DNA from 2 places in the Streptomyces thermospinosisporus genome. Region 1 is predicted to be linked to the other one. Evidence: riboswitches for the same ligand, from Rfam matches in the RefSeq annotation. Region 1 holds a riboswitch; the other holds the start of a gene.
The links. Region 1 has a riboswitch for glycine ahead of gcvP (aminomethyl-transferring glycine dehydrogenase). Riboswitches for the same ligand answer to the same signal wherever they lie in the genome.
Positions count from the first base shown of each region.

Region 2: it holds a riboswitch for glycine, as region 1 does, so the genes downstream of both, gcvT (glycine cleavage system aminomethyltransferase GcvT) here and gcvP (aminomethyl-transferring glycine dehydrogenase) in region 1, are expected to answer to the same signal.

Region 1 covers NZ_BAAAIZ010000090.1:10,115-14,294, reverse strand. Annotated here, with positions in the region: gene gcvP (aminomethyl-transferring glycine dehydrogenase) at 1-2,535, opposite strand, end outside; glycine riboswitch at 2,709-2,804, opposite strand; gene ABD207_RS25360 (PRC-barrel domain-containing protein) at 2,932-3,306, shown strand; partial or broken gene ABD207_RS25355 (DNA polymerase IV) at 4,001-4,180, opposite strand, start outside.
Region 2 covers NZ_BAAAIZ010000025.1:22,917-27,096, forward strand. Annotated here, with positions in the region: gene ABD207_RS10440 (enhanced serine sensitivity protein SseB) at 1-419, opposite strand, end outside; gene ABD207_RS10445 (AAA family ATPase) at 506-1,174, opposite strand; glycine riboswitch at 1,394-1,492, shown strand; glycine riboswitch at 1,493-1,616, shown strand; gene gcvT (glycine cleavage system aminomethyltransferase GcvT) at 1,652-2,770, shown strand; gene gcvH (glycine cleavage system protein GcvH) at 2,892-3,269, shown strand; gene glyA (serine hydroxymethyltransferase) at 3,283-4,180, shown strand, end outside.

The DNA of each region.
Region 1 (4,180 bases):
CGCGTGGAAGCCGTAGTCGATCAGCCGCTTGGCCACATCGTCCACGGTCACGCCGGTCGCCTTGGTCAGCGGGCGCAGGTCGATGATGCACTCGTGCGCGACCAGCCCGCCGGGGCCGGTGTAGAGCACCGGGTAGTGCGGCTCGAGGCGCTTGGCGATGTAGTTGGCGCTGAGCACGGCGACCTGGGTGGCGCGCTTGAGGGCCTCGCCGCCCATGAGCCGGACGTAGGCCCAGGAGATCGGCAGGATGCTCGCCGAGCCCCACGGCGCCGCGGAGACCGGCCCGACCCCGGTCTCCGGTCCGGCCGCGGGCTGGAGCGGGTGGTTGGGCAGGTACGGGGCCAGGTGCGCCCGCACGCCGACCGGGCCGACGCCGGGACCGCCGCCGCCGTGCGGGATGCAGAAGGTCTTGTGCAGGTTCAGGTGCGAGACGTCGCCGCCGAAGTGGCCGGGCTTGGCCAGGCCGACCAGGGCGTTGAGGTTGGCGCCGTCGACGTAGACCTGCCCGCCGGCCTCGTGCACCCGGGCGCAGATGTCGGCGACGTGCTCCTCGAACACACCGTGCGTCGAGGGGTAGGTGATCATCAGCACCGCCAGCTCGTCGCGGTACTGCTCGATCTTGGCGCGCAGGTCCTCGACGTCGACCTCGCCGTTGTCGGCGGTCTTGACGACGACTACCTTCATGCCGGCCATCACGGCGCTGGCGGCGTTGGTGCCGTGCGCGGAGGACGGGATGAGGCAGATATTGCGCTGCTCGTCGCCGTTGGCCCGGTGGTAGCCGCGGACGGCGAGCAGACCGGCCAGTTCGCCCTGGGACCCGGCGTTGGGCTGGAGCGACACCTTGTCGTAGCCGGTGACCTCGGCGAGGCGCTCCTCCAGCTCGCGGATGAGGGTGAGGTAGCCCTCGGCCTGCTCGGCGGGCGCGAAGGGGTGCAGCGCGCCGAACTCGGGCCAGGTGACCGGCTCCATCTCGGTGGTCGCGTTGAGCTTCATGGTGCAGGAGCCCAGCGGGATCATGCCGCGGTCCAGCGCGTAGTCGCGGTCCGCGAGGCGGCGCAGGTAGCGCAGCATCGCGGTCTCGGAGCGGTGCTGGTGGAAGACCGGGTGGGTCAGGTACTCGTCGGTGCGCAGCAGGGCGTCCGGCAGCGCGTCCCCGACGCTCGCGTCCAGGGCCTCGACGTCGCCCTCGGTACCGAAGGCGCGCCACACGGCGGCGAGCTGCGCCCGGCCGGTGGTCTCGTCGCAGGCGAGGGAGACGTGGTCGGCGTCGACCTGGCGCAGGTTGACTCCGTTGTCCCGGGCAGCGGCGACGATCTCGGCGGCCCGGCCCGGGACCCGCACGGTCAGGGTGTCGAAGTAGGAGCCGTGCACGATCTCGGCGCCGGCGGTGCGCAGGCCCTCGGCGAGGATGGCGGCGTAGCGGTGGGTGCGCCGCGCGATGGTCCGCAGGCCCTCCGGCCCGTGGTAGACGGCGTACATCCCGGCCATCACGGCGAGCAGCACCTGGGCGGTGCAGATGTTGCTGGTGGCCTTCTCGCGGCGGATGTGCTGCTCACGGGTCTGCAGCGCCAGCCGGTAGGCCTTGTGTCCGTCCGCGTCCACCGAGACGCCGACCAGGCGCCCGGGCAGGCTGCGCGCCATCTTCTCCTGGACGGCCATGTAGCCGGCGTGCGGCCCGCCGAAGCCCATGGGCACGCCGAAGCGCTGGGTGGTGCCGACGGCGATGTCGGCGCCCAGCTCGCCGGGCGACTTCAGCAGGGTGAGCGCCAGCAGGTCGGCGGCGACGGTGACGAGCGCGCCGAGCTCGTGCGCCTGGTCGATCACCGGCTTGATGTCGCGGACGGCGCCGGAGGCGCCCGGGTACTGGATGAGGACGCCGTTGATCTCACGCTCGGCGATCTCGGCGGGGATGCCCTCGCTGAGGTCGGCGACGACGACCTCCACGCCGGTCGGTTCGGCGCGGGTCCGGATCACGGCGATGGTCTGCGGCAGCGCGTCCGCGTCGACCAGGAACAGGCCCTTCTTGTTCTTGCCCATGCGCCGGGACAGCGCCATCGCCTCGGCTGCGGCGGTGCCCTCGTCGAGCAGGGAGGCCCCGGAGGTCGGCAGGCCGGTGAGGTCGGCGACCATGGTCTGGAAGTTCAGCAGCGCCTCGAGCCGGCCCTGCGAGATCTCCGGCTGGTAGGGCGTGTAGGCCGTGTACCAGGCGGGGTTCTCCATCACGTTCCGCAGGATCACGGGCGGGGTGAAGGTCCCGTAGTAGCCGAGCCCGATCATGGAGTCGAGCACCTGGTTGCGGTCGGCCAGCGAGCGCAGCTCGGCCAGCACCTCGGCCTCGGTGCGGGCGCCCGGCAGGTCCAGCGCGTCGGCGTTCTTGATCACATCCGGCACCGCGGCGGCGGTCAGCTCGTCGAGCGACCCGTAGCCGACCTGGGCGAGCATCTTGGCCCGGGCCTCGTGGTCGGGGCCGATGTGGCGCTGCTCGAAGGGCGTTCCCTGTTCGAGCTCGGAGAGCGGAGTGCGGTGGGCGGTCATTGCGGAGGCCTCCTGGTCTGACGACCTTCGAGGGGCACCACGGCGCGGGTGCCCGGACGGCCTCCCCCTCTGTCATCTCGACCTGAGAGCTTCACCGGATCGCCGTAAGGGACCCGGCTTTCACCGTCGGTGAGAGCGGAAGCCGTGACACCCGCCCTGCTTTCCAGAGTGACCTCGTCCGTGCGGTACGTGGGCCTGAGAGATTCCGGGGAGGATTTGCTCCTTCGGCGCCTCCAGTGGGGCCTGGAGGACTCTCCCGCACAGGGTCAGCGGCCGTCTGCCAGCGTACCAGCGAGAGCAAGGCCGGGCCCTGGCCGGGAACCTTCGAGTGGCCGCCGCATCGTTTGTGCCGTTTTGTAGTACTTACGGATGAGTTTTGCGACCAGTGGAGGGCCCGTGGACACCGACATCGATCCGCGCAACCTGATCGGCCGCAAGGCGTTCGACCGCAACGGAAACCGCATCGGCACGGTCGACGAGGTGTACCTCGACGACGCCACCGGCGTGCCCGAGTGGGCGGCGATACGCACCGGCCTGTTCAGCAGGGACGCGTTCGTTCCCCTGGAACCGAGCGAGCTGATCGACGGCGCCCTCCACGTGCCCTACGACCGCGCCCTGATCAAGGACGCCCCCGACTTCGGCGTGGGCCGCCACCTCTCCCCGGAGCAGGAGCTCCAGCTCTACCACCACTACGGCCTGGACGTGGCCGCCCCGCCCCCGCTCCGGGACCGCGACTTCGGCAAACTGGCCGGCAAGGACAAGCAGACCTGACCCCCGCGGCGTACGGGACCGACGGCCTCCGCGGATAACTCCGCCGTCGTCCCTGCGGGCCCCGCCCCACCGTCCGTCCCCGTGCCGGCGGGTGCCGCCCCTGCACCACGTCCCGTGACCGCGGGTGCCGCGTCCCCGTCCGCTTTCGCGCCCGCGTGCGCCGTCCCGCCGTCGGTCCTCGCGCAGGCGTGCTCCGCACGGCCTTCGGGCCTTGCGCCCGTGGCCGCGCCGCCCTCCATCCCCGTGCCCGCAGGCGCCGCGCCGCCGTCCATCCCCGTGCCCGCAGGTGCCGCGCCGCCGTCCATCCCCGTGCCCGCAGGTGCCGCGCCGCCGTCCATCCCCGTGCCCGCAGGTGCCGCGCCGCCGTCCATCCCCGTGCCCGCAGGTGCCGCGCCACGGTCCGTCGTGACCGCAGGCGCCACACCACCGTCCGACCTCGGACCCGCGGACGCCGCATGACGGCCCGCGCCCGCGGACGCCACACCACGGCCCGTCTCTGTGCCCGCAGGTGCCGTACCGCCGTGCGTCCTCGTGCCCCCGGACGCCGCAACACCGTCCGCCCCCGGGCCCGCGGATGCCGCCCCGTCATCCGTGCCCGGCTCCCTGTGCGCCGCGTCGCCGCTTGCGGCAGGCCCCGCTTCCGCACCCTTTGGGCGTCGCGTACCCGCCGCCGAGGAGGCCGGGGACGGTCTTCGGGTCACCAGCGGCAGCGGGTCCGCCGGCTCGAGCGCCGGGTCGTCGACCCGGAAGGTCCGGACCCGTCCCGGGGGCGAGTCCGGGGTTTCGAAGCGCACGGTCACCCGGCCGAGGCCGCTGCCCTGCACCCAGCCGTGCCCGTACTCGGCGTGCCGCACGTCGTGGCCTGCGGGCCAGC
Region 2 (4,180 bases), on a different contig from region 1:
CACAGCTCGGCCACCGCGGGCGGCGGCAGCGGGATGCCGACGACCCCGCCCGGATTGATGGCGATGCCCGCCTGCGGCGGCAGACCGCGCGCGAACTCCACGGCGGGCGCGATGGTGTACGCCATGTGCGAGCCGGCGACCTGGTGGAACTGCTCCTCGGAGCTGAAGACGGGGACGTAGGCCTGGCCGTCCAGCTCCATGGCGGGCAGGTCGAGCGGGCCGCTGTGCGGGCCGCCGCCGTTGGGCAGCGGCACCCAGATGAAGCTGCGTCCCAGCACCTCGACGATCCGCCCGCCGGCCGAGGGCACACCGAGCGACGCGGAGAGCACCTCCTCCAGCTCGTTGCCGGGCCACCCGCCATGCGGATGGGGATGCGCCTGCGCCGGGAAGTCCGCGGAGAAGCCCGCCGGAATGTCCATCTGCCTACCGCCTGCCTGAAACACTGCCGTAGCCCAGAAGGCTAACGCGCCCCCAGCCCTCCGTTCTCCACGGCCGTGACCCCCGGTCAGCCCGTGAAGCCGATGCGCTGGAGGGCGTCGGCGGCGGGGCGGTCGAGGAGGACGGCCGAGGCGCAGCCCGGGGGGAGGTGGGCCTGGTGGGCTGCTTGGAGGAGGCGGTGGGTGGCGGTGCGGTGGCGGCGGAAGGCGTAGCGGGAGACGGCGCGGCCGCGGCGGCGCTGGCCCTCGAGGGCCGCGTCGGGCGGGACGTCGAGCAGGATCAGGTGCAGGGCGCCGCCGCGGCGGCGGGCCTCGCGGGCGAGCCAGCGGCGCACCCAGGTCTGGGTGCCGCAGTCGTGGACGACCAGGGGCTCGCCGGTGCGCAGGGCGCGGCGCAGGCCGGCGTAGTGGGCGAGGCGCACCAGGGGCCGGTAGCAGGCGTAGGGGAGGAAGCGGGGCACCCGGCTCGCCCAGCGGTCGCGCATGTCCTGGGAGTCGATGCGCCTGCCGCGCACCGTGCGCTGCATCAGGGTGGACTTGCCGCTGCCCGGCAGGCCGGTGACCGCGACCAGGTCGCGCGGGCCGAAAAGAAGCGCGCGCGGGCTGCGGCCCGCCCGGTCGCGCAGATCGCGGACGACGGGCGCGGGCAGCGGCGCGCACGTCTCCCGGGTGGGTGCGACGGGACTGCCGGGCAGCCCGACACCCGGGGTCGTGGCGTACGCCGTGATCCTGTTCACCGTATTCGTCCTCCCCTGGGGCCGGTCCTGTGGACCCCTCCCCGCCGAGTGTAAAGAGACGGTAATGCCCTGGTGGTGCGTTTTGGTCCGCGTTCCGGAACAGGCCTGTCACAGCCTGCTGTGATCGTCGTGCGCGCTGTGCGTCTGCTGAGAAGGGTCCCCCTGCCGAACGCCCGGGATGCGTGCAATGATGTGCGCGCCAACTGCATACCGGCCGTTTGAATCCGCGCGGGAGAGTCCCCGGCACCTTGCCGCCGGGGCGCCGAAGGAGCAAGTCCCTCCCTTGAATCTCTCAGGCCCCGTTACCGCGCGGGCGAGGCACATCTGAAAAGCGGGCCGCTGCCGCAGTGCTCCGGTGGCCCCACCCAAGGTGCAAGTCCTGATCGCCGCGACAGCGGTGGTCATGGCGAACCTCTCAGGTTCCGATGACAGATGGGGAGGAAATGTCCTCGCCTGTCATGCTTGGGAGACCGACCGATGAGCAGTACCGAACTCCGCCGCACCGCGCTCGATGCCGTGCATCGTGCCCTCGGCGCGACGATGACCGACTTCGCCGGCTGGGACATGCCCCTGCGCTACGGCTCCGAACGCGACGAGCACAACGCCGTGCGGACCAGGGCCGGCCTGTTCGACCTGTCGCACATGGGTGAGATCACCGTCACCGGCCCGCAGGCGGCCGCCCTCCTTGACTACGCCCTGGTGGGCAACATCAGCGGCATCAAGCCGGGCCGCGCCCGCTACACCATGATCTGCCGCGAGGACGGCGGCATCCTGGACGACCTGATCGTCTACCGGCTCGGCGAGACCGAGTACATGGTGGTCGCCAACGCCTCCAACGCCCAGGTGGTGCTGGACGCGCTGACCGAGCGCGCGGCCGGTTTCGACGCCGAGGTGCGCGACGACCGCGACGCCTACGCGCTGCTGGCGGTGCAGGGCCCCGAGTCCCCGGCCATCCTGGCGAGCCTCACCGACGCCGACCTGGAGAACCTGAAGTACTACGCCGGCCTGCCGGGCACGGTCGCCGGGGTGCCGGCGCTGATCGCCCGCACCGGCTACACCGGCGAGGACGGCTTCGAGCTGTTCGTGAAGCCGGAGCACGCGGTCGAGCTGTGGCAGGCGCTGACCAAGGCCGGCGAGGGCGCCGGGCTGGTGCCCTGCGGGCTGTCCTGCCGGGACACCCTGCGCCTGGAGGCCGGCATGCCGCTGTACGGGCACGAGCTGACCACCTCCCTCACCCCCTTCGACGCCGGTCTCGGCCGGGTGGTGAAGTTCGACAAGGAGGGCGACTTCGTGGGCCGCGCCGCGCTCGCCGAGGCCGCCGAGCGGGCCGCGCAGAACCCGCCGCGGGTCCTGGTCGGGCTGGTCGCCCGGGGCCGCCGGGTGCCCCGCGCCGGGTACGCGGTGGTGGCCGGCGGCGAGGTGATCGGCGAGGTCACCTCCGGAGCCCCGTCGCCGACCCTGGGCAAGCCGATCGCCATGGCGTACGTCGACACCGCGCACGCCGAGCCCGGCACCGAGGGCGTCGGCGTGGACATCCGCGGCACCCACGAGCCGTACGACGTCGTTGCGCTGCCGTTCTACAAACGCCAGAAGTGACACCGTCTTAAGCCGGACCACCGCGCGTGCCGCGCATCGGGGCACGTCCGGCCTGCTCACGCATGCCTCACCCAGGTCCCTGAGTCATCAGCCATCACCCCCGTACAGGAGAATTCAGGCCATGAGCAACCCCCAGCAGCTGCGTTACAGCAAGGAGCACGAGTGGCTGTCGGCCGCCGAGGACGGCGTCGCGACGGTCGGCATCACCGAGCACGCGGCGAACGCGCTCGGCGACGTCGTGTTCGTCCAGCTCCCCGAGGTCGGGGCCACCGTGACCGCGGGCGAGACCTGCGGCGAACTGGAGTCGACCAAGTCGGTCAGCGACCTGTACTCCCCCGTCTCCGGTGAGGTCACCGAGATCAACGAGGACGTGGTGAACGACCCCTCGCTGGTGAACTCGGCCCCCTTCGAGGGCGGCTGGCTGTTCAAGGTGCGCGTCTCCGAGGAGCCGTCCGACCTGCTCTCCGCCGCCGAGTACGACGCCCACATCGCCGGCTGAGGAGCCGTACGCCATGTCCGTTCTGAACACGCCCCTGCATGAGCTCGACCCGGCCGTGGCCGCCGCGGTCGACGCCGAGCTGCACCGCCAGCAGTCCACCCTCGAGATGATCGCCTCGGAGAACTTCGCGCCGGTCGCGGTCATGGAGGCCCAGGGCTCGGTCCTGACCAACAAGTACGCCGAGGGCTACCCCGGCCGCCGCTACTACGGCGGCTGTGAGCACGTCGACGTGGTCGAGCAGATCGCCATCGACCGGGTGAAGGAGCTCTTCGGCGCCGAGCACGCCAACGTCCAGCCGCACTCCGGTGCACAGGCCAACGCCGCCGCGATGTTCGCGCTGCTCAAGCCGGGCGACACGATCATGGGTCTGAACCTCGCGCACGGCGGGCACCTGACCCACGGTATGAAGATCAACTTCTCCGGCAAGCTCTACAACGTGGTCGCCTACCACGTCGGCGACGACGGCCAGGTCGACATGGCCGAGGTCGAGCGGCTGGCCAAGGAGAGCAAGCCGAAGCTGATCGTGGCCGGCTGGTCGGCCTACCCGCGCCGGCTGGACTTCGCCGCGTTCCGCCGGATCGCGGACGAGGTCGGCGCCTACCTCATGGTCGACATGGCGCACTTCGCCGGTCTGGTCGCGGCGGGCCTGCACCCGAACCCGGTGCCGCACGCCCATGTGGTGACCACCACCACGCACAAGACGCTGGGCGGCCCGCGCGGCGGTGTGATCCTGTCCACCGCCGAGCTGGCGAAGAAGATCAACTCGGCGGTCTTCCCCGGTCAGCAGGGCGGCCCGCTGGAGCATGTGATCGCTGCCAAGGCGGTCGCCTTCAAGGTCGCCGCGAGCGAGGAGTTCAAGGAGCGCCAGCGTCGTACGCTGGAGGGCGCCCGCATCCTCGCCGAGCGCCTGG